Regions from separate parts of the Rhizobium sp. RAF36 genome, predicted to be linked through region 3. Evidence: predicted binding sites of a transcription regulator. Region 3 holds the regulator's gene; each other region holds the start of a gene.
The links. Region 3 encodes PhoB, which activates phosphate uptake and scavenging genes when phosphate is short. Its sites were predicted from a motif close to TGTCATNNANCTGTCAT; they were not measured.

Region 1 (4,663 bases), on a different contig from region 3:
TTGAAGCGGCGGCTGAGATGCTTCGAGACGAAGAACACCAGAACCTCGGAGGCCACGCCGGCGCTCCAGAGAATACCGACCTGCGTGCCGGTGAAGCCGAGCTGATGCCAATAGATCGATGCGAAGGCATAGAGCAGCGCGTGGCTGGACTGCTGGATCGCCACGCCCCAGAGCAGCACCAGCAGATGCGGCTGACGCAGCGAGCTGCCTGTTGCCTGCTGCAGATCGACAGGCGTATTGCGCCGCCGCGTCGGGCCGATACGCGGACAGTAGATCGCCATCGCCATGGTCATCGCAAAGCCGAAGATCATGACCGGCAGCACCATATCGCCGCCCCACAGGCCGATCATCTCGCCGCCGATCATCGTCGAGACGATGAAAGCGATCGATCCCCAAACGCGCATCGAACCGTAATCCAGCCCCCAGCGCCGGACGCCTGAAATGACGATCGATTCGACGATCGGCACGTAGGGCGCAAAGGTGGCGCCCTGGACGCTGTAGACGATCAACACCGGCCAGAAGCTCGTCGTCCAGTAAAGCGCGATCGCCGTCAGCAGCGACAGCCCGCCAGACCATAGGAGCACATCGGCGCGCTCCTTCATCCGGTCGGCATACATCGCTACGACAGGTGCCACGAGGACGCGTACGACCATCGGCACGGCAAGGATGACGCCGATCTCGTGATCGGTGAATTTGTGAACAGCAAGCCAGACAGGGAAGAATGGAAGCGCGACACCGTTGACGATCAGCGGGGCGCAGTAAGACAGGGCGCTGAGCAGCCGGAAACGCGGCGGAGCCCCCTCATCGACAGAGGCATTCTGGGCGGGAATCATGGTGGACCTGCAGGAAACTGTGCGCTGCCTAACACATCAACCTAGGGGCGACTATGGCGAGAAATAGCCCATTTGAAACGTTTTAAAAAATAGATAGGGCCGTTGCCCGGAGGCAACGGCTAAATGTCTTGCAATATGGCGGGTTGAAAATCAGGCGGCCTGCGGCGCGCGCTCGGGCTGGTGCGTCAGCTTCAAAGTCACCGGCTCGCTGCTGGCGATCGCATTCCAGGTGATAAGTTCGAAAGTGCCGTCCTCATGCTCGGCAATCGCCGTGCAGCTCTCGACCCAGTCGCCGGTATTGATGTAACGCACACCGTCCATCTCCTCGATGACGGCATGGTGGATATGGCCGCAGATGACGCCGTCGGCGCCACACTTGCGGGCCTCGTCGGCGACGACGCGCTGGAACTCGCCGATGAAGTTGACTGCATGCTTGACCTGCAGCTTGGCCCAGGCCGAGAACGACCAGTAGGGCATGCCCATGCGGCGACGGATGGCGGCCAGAACGATATTGATGCGGATCGCCATGTCATAGGCCCAGTCGCCGAGATAGGCGAGCAGGCGGGCATTGCGGACGACGACGTCGAATTCGTCGCCATGCAGCACCAGATACTTCTTCCCGTCGGCGCCCTCGTGCATCATCCGCTCGGCCACTTCGATGCCGCCGAAATGCATGCCCGGGAAGTCGCGGAGGAATTCGTCGTGATTGCCGGGAATGTAGACAACGCGCGTACCCTTGCGCGCCTGGCGCAGCAGTTTCTGGATGACGTCGTTGCAGACCTGCGGCCAGTACCAGCTGCGCTTCAAGCGCCAGCCATCGACGATATCGCCCACGAGGACGATCGTGTCTGCCTCGTGGTGGCGCAGAAAGTCGATCAGGAAGTCGGCCTTGGCAGCCTTGGAACCGAGATGCACATCGGAAATGAAGAGCGTACGGAAGTGTCGCGTATCCATGTAATCCATCACAGGCATCCTGCCCGTGCCCCATCGTTCATCTGGCCTTCCAAAATCAGACTCGTGTTTCAGGAAGATGACAGCGCGGTTGTTTGACGCATCCTCCGGGCATAAGAGTTTTCCGCTTTCAACCTCAAATTCCCGCTGTCCCGCCGCACCGATTGTTGTATGGAGAAGGCTTCAAACGACATGACTGCGGTATTGGAGAAGGCAATGGATAATCAGGACAAATCCAAGACGGAGAAGAACCTGACAGGTGGAACTCTTGACGAACAGGCGCTGTTCTTCCACCGCTATCCCCGCCCCGGCAAACTCGAAATTCAGGCGACCAAGCCGCTCGGCAACCAGCGCGATCTGGCGCTCGCCTATTCGCCTGGCGTCGCCGCGCCGTGTCTCGCGATCCGCGACGATCCGGAGACGGCCGCCGACTACACCTCGCGCGCCAATCTGGTCGCCGTCATCTCCAACGGAACCGCCGTTCTCGGCCTCGGCAATATCGGCCCTCTCGCCTCCAAGCCGGTGATGGAAGGCAAGGCCGTTCTCTTCAAGAAATTCGCCAATATCGACGTCTTCGATATCGAGGTCGATGCCTCGACCGTCGAGCAAATGGTCTCGACAGTCGCCTCGCTTGAGCCAACCTTCGGCGGCATCAACCTCGAAGACATCAAGGCGCCGGAATGCTTCGAGATCGAACAGCAGCTGCGCGCAAAGATGCGCATTCCCGTCTTCCATGATGACCAGCACGGCACCGCGATCATCGTCGCCGCCGCCATCCTCAACGGCCTGGAACTGGCCGGCAAGTCGATCAGCAACGTCAAGATCGTCACGTCTGGCGCCGGCGCTGCGGCGCTCGCCTGTCTCAATCTGCTCGTCGAACTCGGCGCCAAGCGCGAGAACATCTGGGTCCACGACATCGAAGGCCTCGTCTACGAGGACCGCAACGTGCTGATGGACCAATGGAAAGCCGTCTACGCGCAGAAGAGCGATACCCGCACGCTCGCCGAAAACATCGGCGGCGCCGATGTGTTCCTCGGCCTCTCTGCTGCCGGCGTGCTGAAGCCGGAACTGCTCGAGCAGATGGCCGAAAAGCCGCTGATCATGGCGCTCGCCAACCCGACGCCGGAGATCATGCCGGAACTCGCCCGTGCCGCCCGGCCGGACGCGATGATCTGCACCGGACGCTCGGACTTCCCGAACCAGGTCAACAACGTTCTCTGCTTCCCCTTCATCTTCCGCGGCGCGCTGGATTGCGGCGCCGAGGAGATCAACGAAGCGATGAAAATGGCAGCCGTCCGCGCCATCGCCGGCCTCGCCCGCGAAGAGCCGTCCGATGTCGCCGCCCGCGCCTATTCCGGTGAAACGCCGATCTTCGGACCGAACTATCTGATCCCCTCGCCGTTCGATCCGCGCCTGATCCTGCGCATCGCGCCTGCCGTCGCCAAGGCAGCGGCCGAGAGCGGCGTCGCACGCCGTCCGATCACCGATTTCGACGCCTATCTCGACCAGCTGAACCGCTTCGTCTTCCGCTCCGGCTTCATCATGAAGCCGATCTTCACGGCCGCCAAGGCTGCCGAAAAGAAGCGGGTGATCTTCTCCGAAGGTGAAGACGAACGCGTGCTCCGCGCCGCTCAGGTTCTCATCGAAGAAGGCATTGCCGAACCGATCCTGATCGGCCGTCCGCAGGTCATCGAAACCCGCCTGCAGCGCTATGGCCTGCGCATCCGCCCGCTTTCCGACTTCGCCGTCATCAACCCGGAAGACGATCCGCGCTTCCGCGAATATGTCGATCTCTATCTGTCGCTCGTCGGCCGCCGGGGCGTTATCCCGGAAGCGGCCCGCACGATCGTGCGTACCAACACCACCGTCATCGGGGCGCTGGCGCTGCGCCGCGGCGAAGCAGACGCGCTGATCTGCGGCCTCGAAGGCCGTTACGAGAAGCACCTGCGCGACGTTCGCCAGATCATCGGCAAGCGCAAGGATGTCCGCGATTTTTCAGCGCTCAGCCTGCTGATCTCGCAGCGTGGCGCCACCTTCTTCACCGACACCTACGTGACGTTCAATCCGAGCGCCGAGGAAGTGGCTGAATCAGCCGTTCTGGCTGCCGAGGAAATCAAGCGCTTCGGCATCACGCCGCGCGCCGCCCTCGTCTCGCATTCCAACTTCGGCTCGCGCGAAAGCGAAAGCGCCACGAAGATGCGCGGTGCCCTGCAGCTGATCCGTGATGCCGCCCCTGATCTCGAAGTCGATGGCGAAATGCATGGTGAGAGCGCAATCGCCGACGAAATCCGCAAGCGCGTCATGCCGTCCACCACGCTGCACGGTGAAGCCAACCTGCTGGTCTTCCCGAACCTCGATGCGGCCAACATCACGCTCGGCGTCGTCAAGTCGATGACCGACGGCCTGCATGTCGGCCCCATCCTGCTCGGCACCGCGCTCCCGGCCCATATTCTGGCGCCGTCGGTGACGTCGCGCGGTGTGGTCAATATGGCGGCGCTTGCCGTCGTCGAGGCCCAGCAGCCGGCGTGATTTGCCGTCGATCGGAAAAATGCGTTAGAATTCCTTCGTTAGCTTGTTAACGGAAGGCAGCTAGACAGAACGGATGCGGCAAATGCTCTGCCGCTTCCGGTTTATTATGCTGCGGGATGATACCGTGAAACGCCGAAGCCTGACCCTTGCTCTCTTTCTCGCTGCTGCCGCGCCCGCGGCGGCGCAGACCAGCGCGATCTGCGAAGATCTGCGCGGACGCCTTGCCGACCTGCCGCAGGTGATCGGCAACGGCCCGGAGATCCGCCAATATGCAAGCGCCATAGCCGAACAGAACCTCGAGCTCCGCAAGCTGCGCAACGACCTGCGCAGCAACGGCTGCAGCGTCGACA
Region 2 (4,663 bases), on a different contig from region 3:
TGCCGCATTGCGCGGCGTTGGCCGCCACCGGAACTGCATGGAAAGCGCCCACCGCCGCGATGGCCGCCACCAAGAATTTTGTCATGCGCATGAGAAACCCCGATCTCGATCTGCAGTCGCTGGAATGCCGGGCAGAATGCCAGCCAAGGGTGATTTTGTCACGATCACCTTTTGGCGAGATTGGCCGCCTGCCGCACGATTGCCGCCTGGCTGGTTCAAAGAAAGCCCCGCAAGTCTGACGACATGCGAGGCTGATAGCAAGCTATGGTTAATATTCGGTATCAGGCGGCCTGCTTGCGCGGCTTGATGAGGCCACGATTGACGAGCAGCTCGGCAATCTGAATGGCGTTGAGAGCAGCGCCCTTGCGCAGGTTGTCGGAAACGACCCACATGTTGAGACCGTTTTCGACCGTCGCATCTTCGCGGATACGCGAGATGAAGGTCGCATCTTCACCGGCAGATTCGTAAGGCGTGATGTAGCCGCCGTTCTCATGCTTGTCGATGACGAGGCAGCCCGGTGCATCGCGCAGGATGTCGCGGGCCTGATCGGCGGTGATTTCGTTTTCGAATTCGATGTTGACCGATTCCGAATGGCCGATGAAGACGGGGACGCGAACCGCGGTGCAGGTCACCTTGATCTTCGGGTCAAGCATCTTCTTGGTTTCGGCCAGAACCTTCCACTCTTCCTTCGTATAGCCGTCTTCCATGAAGCTATCGATATGTGGAATGACGTTGAAGGCGATGCGCTTGGTGAACTTCTTGTTCTCGATCGGATCGGCAACAAAGACTGCGCGCGTCTGGTTAAAGAGCTCGTCCATGCCGTCTTTGCCCGCGCCGGAGACCGACTGGTAGGTCGAAACGACGACGCGCTTGATCTTGGCGAAATCATGCAGCGGCTTCAGCGCGACGACGAGCTGGGCGGTCGAGCAATTCGGATTGGCAATGATGTTGCGCTTGGTGAACTGGGTGATGGCGTCCGGGTTCACTTCCGGCACGATCAGCGGCACGTCCTGATCATAGCGCCAGGCAGAGGAGTTATCGATGACGACACAGCCCTGCTGGCCGATCTTCGGCGACCACTTCTTGGAGACTTCGCCGCCGGCAGACATCAGGCAGATGTCGGTGTCGGAGAAATCGTAGTTCTCGAGATTGAAGACCTTCAGCGTCCTGTCGCCGTAGGAGACTTCCGTGCCCTGCGAACGCGAGGAGGCAAGTGCTACGACTTCGTCAGCCGGAAAGCCACGCTCGGAGAGGATGTTGAGCATTTCCCGGCCGACATTTCCGGTTGCTCCCGCGACTGCTACTTTGAAACCCATTTTCAGCTCTCTTTCTCTTCTCTCCTCTTGTCCGGTGAGGGGGGAAAGCGCGAAATCATCGCGGCTTCCTGTCCCCAGCCGAGCCGGGGAGAGAGCGGCAGGCCAGAGACGTCAGACGGTTTTCGTCGTCGTTTTGGCCTTGGTTTTGGAAGAAACCGGAACGGCAATATCCACCCCGGCACTCAGTGCCCGGTCATTGCATGCAGCAATGGCGTGTTCGAAGCGAACCATGGATAATTCCTTTTCCGCCGTTGCTCATAAAACGTTTTCCACAGGAGTCAAGGTTTTTGCGCCTGCGGGCGGCGCCTGGTGCCGGTGCGGCAGATTGTCATACCTGTGTCATCCACATGTCATCCCCCAGGGCTATCTCCGGCCCGTTGTTCATTTACTGCAACGAAAACGGGGGTTTTCCATGCGTATGATTTTTGCCGCTCTGGCGGCCACGACGATTCTTGCCGGTGCCGCGCAGGCGACCACGGTTTATCCGCTTGATCGCGCAACGATTCTTGCCGGTTCGCCATTTGACTTCAAGGTTGAGCTCAGCAAGCAGGTAAAGCCCGAGGACGTGAAGGTTACGGTCAACGGTCAGGATTACAAGACGGTTCTCGGGGGCGAGGCTAAGTTTGTGGAACTGGAAAAGGGTAAGGACGACAAGGCACTCGGTTCCGCCGTCATCCTGCGTGGCCTGACGATCGCCGCACCCGGCGACTACAAGGTCGAAGTGTCGGCCGGCGACGAGAAGAAGTCGGTTACCTGGAATGTCTACGGCACCGGCGACGCGCCGAAGGCCAAGAACGTCATCTTCCTGATCGGCGACGGCCTGTCCGTTGCGCACCGCACCGCCGCCCGTATCATGTCTAAGGGCATGACCGAGGGTAAGGCGAACGGCCGCCTCAACATGGACGATGTGCCGCCGGCAGCTTTCATCGGCACATCGGCAACCAACGCTGTTGCCACCGACTCCGCCAATACCATGTCGGCCTACATGACGGGCCACAAGACAGCCGTCAACGCGATCGGCGTCTATGCAGACCGCACGCCCGACTCGCTCGACGACCCGCGCGTGGAGACGATTGCGGAAGCGATCCGCCGCCAGACCAAGAAGTCGATCGGCATTGTCGCGACCGCCGAAATCGAGGACGCCACACCGGCTGCGGTTGTCTCCCACACGCGCAATCGCAACGACAAGGCCGATATCGTCGGGATGCTTCTCGACGTGAAGCCGGAAGTCGTACTCGGCGGCGGTTCGGCCTATTTCCTCGGAAAGGACGTTCCGGGCTCCAAGCGCAAGGATGACAAGGACTACATCAAGCTCTTCCAGGACGCCGGCTACAAGCTTGCCATCGACAAGAACGAGCTTGCAGCCAACGCATCGGCTGAAGGCAACCTTCTCGGTCTCTTCCATACCGGCAACATGGACGTCACGCTCGATCGCGAATTTCTGAAAAAGGGCACCGTCGAGAAATTCCCGAACCAGCCGGGTCTCGTCGAGATGGCAACGGTCGCGCTCGATCGCCTGTCCAAGAACCCCGACGGTTTCTTCCTGATGGTCGAGGGTTCGTCGATCGACAAGATGTCCCATCCGCTCGATTGGGACCGCGCCGTCGTCGACACCATCGAATTCGACAAGGTCGTCGGCCTTGCCCGCGAATTCCAGAAGGCCCATCCCGATACGCTGATCGTCGTCACCGGCGACCACACCCATGGCGTTTCGATCATCGGTACTGTCGATGACGAAAAGCCGGGCACGGAGATGCGCGAAAAGGTAGGCACCTATGCCGAAGCGGGCTTCCCGAATTATACCGACGACAACGGCGACGGCTATCCCGACAAGATCGATGTCACGCGCCGCCTCTTCCTCAGTGCCAATAACGGCCCCGACCATTACGAGACGTTCCGCCCGAAGCTCGACGGTCCATTCGTTCCTGCCGTGCAGAACGAAAAGAAGGAATATGTCGCCAACGAACAGTACAAGGATGTTCCCGGCGCCGTCTTCGTTCAGGGCAACATTCCGAAGAGCGGCGACAGCGGCGTTCACGCCGTCGATGACGTCGTCCTGCAGTCGGATGGTCCGGGCTCCGAAGGCTTCCGCGGCTACATGGAGCAGAGCGACGTCTACAAGGTACTCGCCGACGCTTTTGCACTCGGTGTCAAACAGACCAACTGACGGAGCGCGGTGAACCGCCTCTTCCGCGTAATCTTCCCGGCCGCCGATCTGCGGCCGGGAACTTGCAAGGAGTTTGATATGCATAGGATCACACGCCGGAGCCTTTTCGGTATGATGATGGCATTGCCGGTGCTGACGTCTGCAAGATGTGTCGAAGCTGCCGACGCAACGCTCAGCTTCGATGAGCTCTATGGCAAATTCGGCGTTCTCGGCCTCGAATTTTCCGAGAAGGTGAAGGCGCTCGCCGGCAGGCAAATCAGCATGCGCGGCTTCATGGCGCCACCATTGAAGGCTGAAGCGCAGTTTTTCGTGCTGACGGAAATTCCGATGTCGCTCTGCCCATTCTGCTCGTCTGATGCCGACTGGCCCGACAATATCGCCGTCGTCTATCTCGACGAGAAGCAGACCTTCGTGCAGCCCAGCCAGACGATCGAAGTGCGCGGCATTCTCGAATACGGCTCGTGGACCGATCCCGAAACCGGCTTCGTCAGCCTGCTGCGCCTGCGCCAGGCCGAATATTCGGCGGTCTGATGCTGGCGCTCGAGATCAGCAATCTGTCGGTGACGTTCAGCGGACTCAACGCACCGGCGCTTGAGATTGGCACGCTGGCGCTGTCTGCCGGCAGCCGGGTTGCGGTGACCGGGGCTTCCGGCTCAGGCAAGAGCACCTTCGTCAACATCATTACCGGGTTGGAACGTGCGGCGCTCGGATCCGTCCGCTGGAACGGTGACGATATCTGCGCTTTGTCCGAGAGCCACCGCGACCGCTTCAGAGCGGGTAACATCGGACTCGTGATGCAGGATTTTCATCTGTTTCCAGGGCTTTCGGCCATCGAGAACATTCTATTGCCCTCCCGTCTGTCGCGCGCCGCCGATGCTCAGATGGTGCTGCGCGCGCATGAACTGCTGATGCGGACCGGCCTTTCACGGCCCAATCAGAACATCGAGACGATGTCGCGCGGCGAGATGCAGCGGGTGGCGATCGCGCGTGCGCTTTTGCGCAAGCCGGGCGTCATCGTCGCAGACGAGCCGACCGCCAGCCTTGATGCCGAAACCGGCCGCATCATCGGCGACCTGCTGCTTGATCTGGCGATTGCGGAAGGCAGCACGCTAATCGTCGTGTCGCATGATCCGCATCTGTCAGGCCGCATGGACCGCCGCCTGTTGCTGTCCTCGGGACG
Region 3 (4,663 bases):
TGGTCGCCTTCGTCGCCAATGCGCCGACCACGCCGCTCGATCCGTCCACGGCACTTCCGGTCCAGGTTTACATGTGGGCCAACGAAGCCGAACGCGCCTTCGTGGAGCGTACCTCGGGTGCCATCATCGTCCTGCTCCTGTTCCTGATCGTCATGAACATCGGAGCCATCCTCTTGCGCCGTCGCTTTGAGCGCCGCTGGTAAACGGAGTAGAAACCCATGAACATGTTGACAGAAGCAGCAGTTGAGAAGGCTCTGGACCAGAAGATGAACAGCATCCCTTACAAGATGATCGGCCAGGACGTTTCGGTCTATTATGGCGAGAAACGTGCTCTTTTCGACGTCAAGCTGAACATCCGCGAAAACACTGTGACTGCGCTCATCGGTCCGTCCGGCTGCGGCAAGTCCACCTTCCTGCGCAGCCTGAACCGTATGAACGACACGATCGATAATTGCCGCGTCACCGGCAAGATCACGCTCGATGGCGATGATATCTACGATCCGGATATCGACGTCGTCGAACTTCGCGCCCGCGTCGGCATGGTGTTCCAGAAGCCGAACCCGTTCCCGAAGACGATCTATGAAAACGTCGCCTACGGCCCGCGCATCCACGGTCTCGCCAAGTCGAAAGCCGACATGGACCAGATCGTCGAGACCAGCCTGCAGCGTGCCGGCCTCTGGAACGAGGTCAAGGACCGTGTGCATGAATCCGGCACCGGCCTCTCCGGCGGTCAGCAGCAGCGTCTCTGCATCGCCCGTGCCGTCGCGGTCTCGCCTGAGGTCATCCTCATGGACGAACCCTGCTCTGCGCTCGACCCGATCGCTACAGCAAAGGTCGAGGAGTTGATCCACGAGCTGCGCGAAAGCTACACGATCGTCATCGTGACGCACTCCATGCAGCAGGCGGCCCGCGTCTCTCAGCGCACCGCCATGTTCCACCTCGGCAACCTCGTCGAGGAGAACGATACCGACAAGATGTTCACCAATCCGGACGATCCGCGCACCCAGGACTACATCATGGGCCGCTTCGGCTGATCTTTGGCGTCACGACTTCCGATAGAGACACTCAAGGACATTTCCCATGGCATCGACACATATCTTTTCTGCATATGACGAAGATCTGAAGTTCCTGACCCGCCGCATCTCCGAAATGGGCGGTCTGGCGGAACAGATGGTCTCCGACGCTGTGCGCGCGCTGGTCAACGGCGATGGCGCCCTGGCGCAGAAGGTCATCTCCGACGACGTGATCCTTGATCACGCCGAGCGCGAGATCAACGACAAGGCGATCGTCACCATCGCCCGCCGCCAGCCGATGGCGTCGGACCTGCGCGAGATCATGGGGTCGATCCGCATCGCCGCCGACCTCGAGCGCGTCGGCGATCTTGGCAAGAACACCGCCAAGCGCGTTATCGCCGTGCAGAGCACCGGCGTTCCGCGCAAGCTCGGCCGCGGCCTGGAGCATCTCTCCGAACTGGCGCTCGTCCAGCTCAAGGAAGTGCTCGACGTCTACACGACGCGCGCTGCCGACAAGGCGAAGTCGATCCGTGAGCGCGACGAGGAAATCGACGCGATGTACACCTCGCTGTTCCGCGAGCTCCTGACCTACATGATGGAAGATCCGCGCAACATCACCAGCTGCACGCATCTCTTGTTCTGTGCCAAGAACATCGAACGCATCGGCGACCACGCCACCAACATCGCAGAAACCATCTACTACATGGCGACCGGCGCCCAGCCGGAGGGCGAGCGTCCGAAGGACGACACCGCCAACACCGTCGGCGCGGTCACGGAATAATATCCGGACCGGGCCTCAGGAGACAGAACAGAATGATCCCGAGAGTTGCAGTCGTTGAAGACGAAGAAGCACTGAGCGTGCTTCTTCGTTACAATCTCGAAGCCGAAGGTTTCGAGGTCGACACCATCCTGCGCGGCGATGAGGCGGAAATCCGCCTTCAGGAGCGGACGCCGGACCTTCTTATCCTTGATTGGATGCTGCCTGGCGTATCAGGCATCGAGCTTTGCCGTCGGCTGCGCATGCGCCCGGAGACCGAGCGCCTGCCGATCATCATGCTGACGGCGCGCGGCGAGGAAAGCGAACGCGTTCGTGGCCTCTCGACCGGTGCCGACGACTATGTCGTCAAGCCGTTCTCGACGCCCGAGCTCGTCGCTCGCGTCAAGGCGATGCTGCGCCGCGCAAAGCCTGAAGTTCTCTCGACCGTGCTGAAATGCGGCGATATCGAACTCGACCGAGAGACGCACCGCGTTCATCGCAAGACCCGCGAAGTCCGTCTCGGACCGACCGAGTTTCGCCTGCTGGAATTCCTGATGGCCTCTCCCGGCCGCGTCTTCTCGCGCTCGCAGCTTCTGGATGGCGTCTGGGGTCACGACATCTATGTCGACGAGCGCACTGTCGACGTCCATGTCGGCCGTCTGCGCAAGGCGCTGAACTTCTCCAATATGCAGGATGTCATCCGCACCGTTCGCGGCGCTGGATATTCGATGGAAGCTTGAAGCTTTCGGAATTGAGACACAAAAAAACGGGCCGTAAGGCCCGTTTTTCGTTTGTGCTTACCCGGCTCAGTTTGCCCGGGCTGCTGCCCTACGGCGCTCGTTGACCGGTTGGTAGGCCAGGCGCTGGTGGTAGGTGCAGTAAGGCGAAGAATCCGGGCTTTCGCAGCCGCAGAAGTGAAAATCGTCCTTCAAGGGATCGCCGACCGGCCACTTGCAGGTGCGCTCGGTGAGTTCCGTCAGGCCGAGGCGGCGGGAGATCGGGACGATCACATTCTTGGCGGGACGGTATTCCATCTCCTCCATGACGTCGATTTCGATCTCTTCCTTCAGCATCGTCGCGCCCTGCTGGCGGGTGACCGTACGGGTCGTCGCCAGACGCGATGCGTAGGTTGGGGCGCGGGGTGCTGCCGCCGTACGCTTGGGAGCGCGGGCAGCCGTGGCGTTGCCGCCGGCCTTCGCACGGCCCGGCAGCGCCAGACGGTGAACCTTGCCGATAACGGCGTTACGGCTGACGCCGCCAAGCTGGGCAGCGATCTGGCTCGCGCTCAGCCCTTCGGACCACAGTTTCTTGAGTTTCTCGACCCGCTCGTCTGTCCAGTTCATGCCCTGTGTCTCCGCCGTTTAAGCGTTGCGAAGGCAGAATCCCTCACTGTTTGCCCCGAACGAATCCGGCACAAGAAACGCTTGACTAATTTTGGTGACTAGTTCCGCCGCATGCAGTCTAGTAATTGAGTTTTAACCTAGTGTGAGGCTGACTCCGTGACAAGAGTCGCAGGAATCCGGATGAATCGAATTCGGGGTTTTCCCCAACTTGCTTCCCCTGAGAGTCATTTCTGCAACATTAGCTGTTGATAAAACGCGACATTGCTTGAGCGTCTCTCAGAAGCCACGAAAGCCGCAGTTTTGTTGACATTGCAGTGCGAAAAGTAAATAGTGCCAGTCGCCGCCGAAAGGCGGCATTTTTAATTTTTCGGACCTGGTTTTTTAGCCGGAGTCCGGTTGCCCGTAACGCTGACAGGAGACCGCGCCATGGCTGAAGCCGCGCCGCTATATGATACCTATTCTCGTGCCCCATTGCGGTTCGAGCGAGGTGAGGGCGTGTGGCTGATTACCGAAACTGGCGAGCGATATCTGGATTTCGGTGCCGGCGTCGCGGTGACCTCGGTCGGCCACAGCAATCCGCATGTCGTGGATACCCTGAAGGCACAGGCCGACAAGGTCTGGCACCTGTCCAACATCTATGAAATCCCCGGGCAGGAAAAGCTCGCCAGGCGGCTGACGGAGGCGACTTTCGCCGACAAGGTGTTCTTCACCAATTCCGGCGCGGAAGCCCTGGAATGCGCGATCAAGACCGCACGCCGCTACCAGTATTCGAAGGGCCATCCCGAGCGCTTCCATATCATCACGTTCGAAGGCGCCTTCCACGGCCGGACGCTGGCAACGATCGCTGCCGGCGGGCAGGAGAAGTATCTGGAAGGCTTCGGCCCCAAGGCGCCGGGTTTCGACCAGGTGCCCTTCGGTGATATCGACGCCGTCCGCGCCGCAATCACTGATGCGACCGCAGGCATTCTTATCGAGCCGGTTCAGGGCGAGGGTGGCATTCGCCCGGTGACCACCGAGTTCATGAAGGCGCTGCGCGCGCTCTGCGACGAGAAGGGCCTGCTGCTCATTCTCGACGAGGTCCAGACCGGCGTCGGCCGTACCGGTAAGTTCTTTGCCTGTGAGTGGTCCGGCGTGACCCCTGATATCATGGCTGTCGCCAAGGGCATCGGTGGCGGCTTCCCGCTCGGCGCCTGCCTGGCAACGGCGGAAGCTGCGTCCGGCATGAAGGCCGGTACCCACGGCTCGACCTATGGCGGCAACCCGCTCGCCATGGCTGTCGGCGGCGCCGTGCTCGACATCGTCCTTGCTGAAGGCTTCCTGCAGCACGTTCGCGACGTCGCTCTGATCTTCCGCCAAGGCCTGGCATCGCTCAAGGACCGCTATCCCGACGTGATCGAGGATATCCGCGGCGAGGGTCTGCTGCTTGGTATCAAGGCCGCCGTTCCCTCGACCGAACTTCTGGCTGCCATCCGCGGTGCGCACCTGCTTGGCGTGCCCGCCGGCGACAACGTTGTGCGCCTGCTGCCGCCTTTGGTCGTCACTGCCGAGGA
Region 4 (4,663 bases), on a different contig from region 3:
GCGATAAAGGCCGCAATCGAAGCGAACGCGGAATAGGCATGAACAGATCCCTGATACTCGGCGCCTGCTTTATCGGCGGTTTCGTCGCAATCATTCTCTGCATTCCACTGATCGGCTCTGCCGCACCCAGCGTCACCACAGGTGGCGTCTCGCCGATTGCCGCGCTTCAAAGATCGAATTGAGGCGTTGGATAGCCGCGCGGATCAGCGCATTGTCTTCAAAAGCGCCGCCAATGCCGCGGCATCCGCTCTCGCCACCCGCTCCTGCATATGCCCTTCGGCAAGATAGCCGACGGCATCCAGCGCTTCCTGCTCACTCCATCCGGCGGCAACCGCCGCCTCGATCAAATCGCGGAACGCGAACTGAAGCGCGTCCTGGCACCGAATGTGGCGGTCGGGATCGTCCTTGGTGACAAAGGGTTTTGAGATGTTTCTCATATATGGATAATGAGCGGATTCGCCGAATGATCAAGGGCGCCGGATGCCGATTGCCGGTGGACGAGTTGTTGCCGGTCAAGATTTTTCGAAAAACACCTCTTGCGGTTTCCTTTGGATCATTCTAAATCCGCGCCACCACTGAACAAGTCGTTCACGGATGGCCTCGTGGCGGAGTGGTGACGCAGAGGACTGCAAATCCTTGTACCCCGGTTCAATTCCGGGCGAGGCCTCCAAATTCAACAATCCAAGCTTGTATTGCCGGAATACATCCCCGCCCCTGCGGCCGGTGATGTATTATCCATTTTTGGGATAATGCTGTTTAAGCTAAAGCTTATCTGTGAATATAATCAGACTCTACTTCTGATAATATAGACATGATCAAAATCCCATGTGACGTTGCATCCTGCGTATAGAAGCGGGATGACACATGGCGAAAACGAGATACATTTTCGATCATAAGTCTGAGAAAGCGGTCCTGTTTCAAGCAGGCAAGTTTTTGTTCCCAATCGGCGGCAGCAAGGCCGAGCACTGGATCGACGGAGACTATGTTTTCTCCCTGACGACGCAAAAGATTACCTACTGGATTCTCGGCCAGGACTTGTATGGCCATATCGGCAACGGTGAACTGACCCGTGAACCGCTGTTCTACTTCGGTGAATGAGCAGACTTGACTATTCGCTTGAATGAGAACAAAATAGGAACATAAGACGGAGGTTCCTATGACCCATGCCGAACAGGTAATTGCGAATGCGCTTGCGACCGTGGCTGCCAGCCGCGCTGAGCGGGAAAAGGACGAGGAGCGCAGACGGCGCGTGTTCGGCAAGATCGATATCGGCCTGCCCCTGCCTCAGATCAAGAACCGGCAGCTGACACTCGACCTTCATTAAGAGAATCGTATTCCCGGGGCTGTGTGAAACCTGCCTCAAACGCGTGGAAAAGCCTGCTGGCGCGGTATGTTCGGCCCGGCTTTTATTGCAACAGGACCCCATTTGTGACAGTTGCGTGACAACTCAAGCACTCACGGGGTCGCCATGTTAAGCTGGTTTCGCAAACTTCTTCCGCGCGAAGACCGATTCTTCGATCTTTTTGCTCAGCACTCGCGCACCGTCGTCGGCGCGGCGGAATCGCTGAACGAATTGTTGGCCGGAAACGATACCGAGCGGCATTGCAACCGCATCGTCACGCTGGAAAACGAGGCCGACGATATTACCCGCGAAGTTTTGCTGGCCGTCCGCCGCAGCTTCATCACGCCATTCGACCGCGGCGACATCAAGGATCTGATCCAGTCGCTCGATGACGCGATCGACATGATGCACAAGACGGTCAAGACCATCCGCCTGTTCGAACAGAAGAGCTTCGATCCAGGTATGCAGGAGATGGGCAAGGAAATCGTCAAGGCGGCCCATCTGATTGCCGAGGCCATTCCGCTTCTCGACCGCATGGGCGCCAATGCGCAGCGGCTGACGTCGATCGCCGAGGAAGTGACCCGGGTCGAAGGTAAGTCGGACGAGCTTTACGATCTCGGTCTGAAAGACCTGTTCCGCCGTCACGGCGCCTCCAACCCGATGGCGTATATCATCGGCAGTGAGATCTATGCCGAGCTCGAAAAGGTCGTCGACCGGTTCGAGGACGTCGCCAACGAAATCAGCGGCATCGTGATCGAGAACGTCTGATGGATGCCACCCTCGCCTTTCCGCTGCTGATCGGACTGATCGCGGTCGCGCTGTTCTTCGACTTCCTGAACGGACTGCACGACGCGGCGAATTCGATCGCGACGATCGTCTCGACGCGTGTGTTGAAGCCCCAATATGCCGTGATGTGGGCGGCGTTCTTCAATTTCATCGCCTTCCTGTTCTTCGGCCTGCATGTGGCGGAAACGCTGGGCACCGGTATCATCAATCCCGAGATCGTCAGCCCGCTGGTGATTTTTGCGGCCTTGATGGGCGCGATCATCTGGAACATCGTCACCTGGGTCTTCGGCATACCGTCGAGCTCATCGCATGCGCTGGTCGGCGGTCTCGTCGGCGCCGGTCTCGCCAAGGTCGGCTTCAGCTCGATCGTCTGGGGCGGCCTGCTGAAGACGGCGGGGGCCATCGTGCTGTCGCCGATGATCGGCTTTCTGCTGGCGCTGTTTCTGGTGCTCGCCGTCTCGTGGATCTTCGTGCGGCAGACGCCGTTTGCCGTCGACAGCACCTTCCGCATCCTGCAGTTCGTCTCCGCCTCGCTCTATTCGCTTGGCCATGGCGGCAATGATGCGCAGAAGACCATGGGCATCATCGCCGTGCTTCTCTATTCGCAGGGCTATCTCGGCGGCAGCTTCCACGTTCCGCTCTGGGTGGTGCTTTCCTGCCAGACGGCGATGGCGCTCGGTACGCTCTTCGGCGGCTGGCGAATCGTCCACACGATGGGATCAAAGATCACCAAGCTCAATCCGATGCAGGGTTTCTGCGCCGAGACCGGCGGAGCGCTGACGCTGTTCGGCGCGACATGGCTCGGCATTCCGGTTTCGACGACGCATACGATCACCGGCGCCATCATCGGCGTCGGCGCGGCAAAGCGCGTCTCAGCGGTGCGGTGGGGGCTTGCCGGCAATATCGTCATCGCCTGGGTGGTAACGCTGCCGGCGGCGGCATTGATCTCGGCGCTGTTCTACTGGGCCGCGGGCTTCTTCGCCTGATTCCAGACTTTAGCTACCGGCGGGCCTGCCCCGCCGGTGCCACCAGACCGACAGCCTGCGGCGCCAGCGGCGCGCCAAAGGCAGATCGTGCGACAGTACGATGAAGCCCAGCGGCAGCATCCAGAAGCCGAGGATGGGCAGAAACCCCAGGAAGCCACAGACAATCAGCAGCAGTCCGATGCCGATCCGCGCCATGCGCGAGCGCGGCAGCGGGATGCGCCAAGAGCCAAGAACGAGCTCGCCGGTCGCATGATCGATGCCAAAGCGCTTGGCGCGCGAATTTCCAGTGTTGTTTTTCCCGTCAGTCATCCACAGGAGATGGGGATAAGTGCAGCAATTGCAAGCAGATGTCATTTTTTTGAAAAAACCGCTTGGCAAATCGAACAAGCATTTGTATTAGCCCACTCACACCGCGGCAAGCGGTGATCCCTGGTAGCTCAGCGGTAGAGCATTCGACTGTTAATCGACAGGTCGCCGGTTCGAATCCGGCCCGGGGAGCCAGATTCATCAGCCTAGCTGATAGATTGAATGAGCCGGTTCGTCAGCGAACCGGCTCTTCTTTTTTCTGCGCTACAATGCGTGGAACAATCTCCGCCCTCGCCGCTTACCATCTGATGGCAGAGGATTTTTCAGAACGGTGCGAGCAGGCCCTTCAGCGGTTCATGGCGGAGTTCGGCATAACCGAGCGCGACAAAGCGATGCGCCATATCGTGCAGGATTGGCTGATCAGCCACGGCTATGCGGAAACGCTTGAAGGCAACGCTCAACGCCCCGAAGGCGATAGCGGACGCGATCCGGAATTCGTGCAATATCCAAGCTATTACAAGGATGGCGGCACGCTCTGATCAGAGCGACGACGATGTCGTGTTGATCAGATCGCAATCGATGCGCAGGCCGATCTCGCTGACGCAGAAGCGCCCGCTGTCTTCGCCATCACCCGACGCGAAATTCAGCGGCGGCGGCACGCGGACCGGTTCAGCCGTCCAAAGGACCGGCCGCGACAGGTCAAGACGCTGGCTCTCGGCAGATTCGCTCTTCAGGATAGCAGTGGCCGCCATCATGCCGCCGATCGTCAGGGCAACCGACAGGGCGGCCTTGAACGACATATCCGCTGCTTCGATAAAGGAAATGACCACCTGAACCCCACGCGCCGCATCATGCGACATGGCGCTTCCTAATCACGCGAAAGAAGCCGTGGCCAGCGGCTTCGCCTGTTAAGGTTTACGCGTAACCACGCCGGCTTTTGCGGACTGAAACTTCAACGGGAAATTTCGGAACAATAGCTCGTCCCACGGGTTTCGCCTTGGTCACCCATAGTGAGGAAGCAGAATAAGGAGGAGTTTCTCCATGCGTAAGACATTTGCCGCAGCATCGCTGCTCGCCATCGGCCTCGCCGCGCCCGCCTTCGCGCAATCGGCACCGGCCTACGATACGACGGCACCGGATGCACCGCGCTATTCGTCCGATATGAGCGTTGATAACAACGGCACGCATCCTGTTCGTGTCGAGCCGGTCGATCCGGTGACGACCGAGAGCATCGGCGAGCCGC

Region 1: the regulator PhoB is predicted to act here: its motif matches at 1,853-1,869, upstream of AB4Z25_RS03345 (UDP-2,3-diacylglucosamine diphosphatase).
Region 2: the regulator PhoB is predicted to act here: its motif matches at 1,643-1,659, upstream of AB4Z25_RS20705 (alkaline phosphatase).
Region 4: the regulator PhoB is predicted to act here: its motif matches at 1,429-1,445, upstream of AB4Z25_RS05370 (DUF47 domain-containing protein).

What each region holds. Positions count from the first base shown of each region.
Region 1 is NZ_JBFREC010000001.1:669,422-674,084, reverse strand. Features, by position in the region: gene AB4Z25_RS03350 (MFS transporter) at 1-833, opposite strand, end outside; gene AB4Z25_RS03345 (UDP-2,3-diacylglucosamine diphosphatase) at 984-1,787, opposite strand; gene AB4Z25_RS03340 (NADP-dependent malic enzyme) at 2,001-4,313, shown strand; gene AB4Z25_RS03335 (DUF2865 domain-containing protein) at 4,438-4,663, shown strand, end outside.
Region 2 is NZ_JBFREC010000006.1:97,534-102,196, forward strand. Features, by position in the region: gene AB4Z25_RS20690 (lytic murein transglycosylase) at 1-91, opposite strand, end outside; gene AB4Z25_RS20695 (aspartate-semialdehyde dehydrogenase) at 282-1,316, opposite strand; partial or broken gene AB4Z25_RS20700 (hypothetical protein) at 1,428-1,611, opposite strand; gene AB4Z25_RS20705 (alkaline phosphatase) at 1,729-3,483, shown strand; gene AB4Z25_RS20710 (hypothetical protein) at 3,562-4,014, shown strand; gene AB4Z25_RS20715 (ATP-binding cassette domain-containing protein) at 4,014-4,663, shown strand, end outside.
Region 3 is NZ_JBFREC010000002.1:432,750-437,412, forward strand. Features, by position in the region: gene pstA (phosphate ABC transporter permease PstA) at 1-203, shown strand, start outside; gene pstB (phosphate ABC transporter ATP-binding protein PstB) at 219-1,034, shown strand; gene phoU (phosphate signaling complex protein PhoU) at 1,081-1,794, shown strand; gene phoB (phosphate regulon transcriptional regulator PhoB) at 1,827-2,510, shown strand; gene AB4Z25_RS08060 (GcrA family cell cycle regulator) at 2,577-3,113, opposite strand; gene AB4Z25_RS08065 (aspartate aminotransferase family protein) at 3,540-4,663, shown strand, end outside.
Region 4 is NZ_JBFREC010000001.1:1,072,955-1,077,617, forward strand. Features, by position in the region: gene AB4Z25_RS05345 (hypothetical protein) at 39-182, shown strand; gene AB4Z25_RS05350 (hypothetical protein) at 204-437, opposite strand; tRNA gene AB4Z25_RS05355 (tRNA-Cys) at 597-670, shown strand; gene AB4Z25_RS05360 (hypothetical protein) at 865-1,098, shown strand; gene AB4Z25_RS05365 (hypothetical protein) at 1,157-1,324, shown strand; gene AB4Z25_RS05370 (DUF47 domain-containing protein) at 1,469-2,110, shown strand; gene AB4Z25_RS05375 (inorganic phosphate transporter) at 2,110-3,114, shown strand; gene AB4Z25_RS05380 (hypothetical protein) at 3,124-3,423, opposite strand; tRNA gene AB4Z25_RS05385 (tRNA-Asn) at 3,541-3,615, shown strand; gene AB4Z25_RS05390 (hypothetical protein) at 3,639-3,959, shown strand; gene AB4Z25_RS05395 (hypothetical protein) at 3,960-4,280, opposite strand; gene AB4Z25_RS05400 (hypothetical protein) at 4,462-4,663, shown strand, end outside.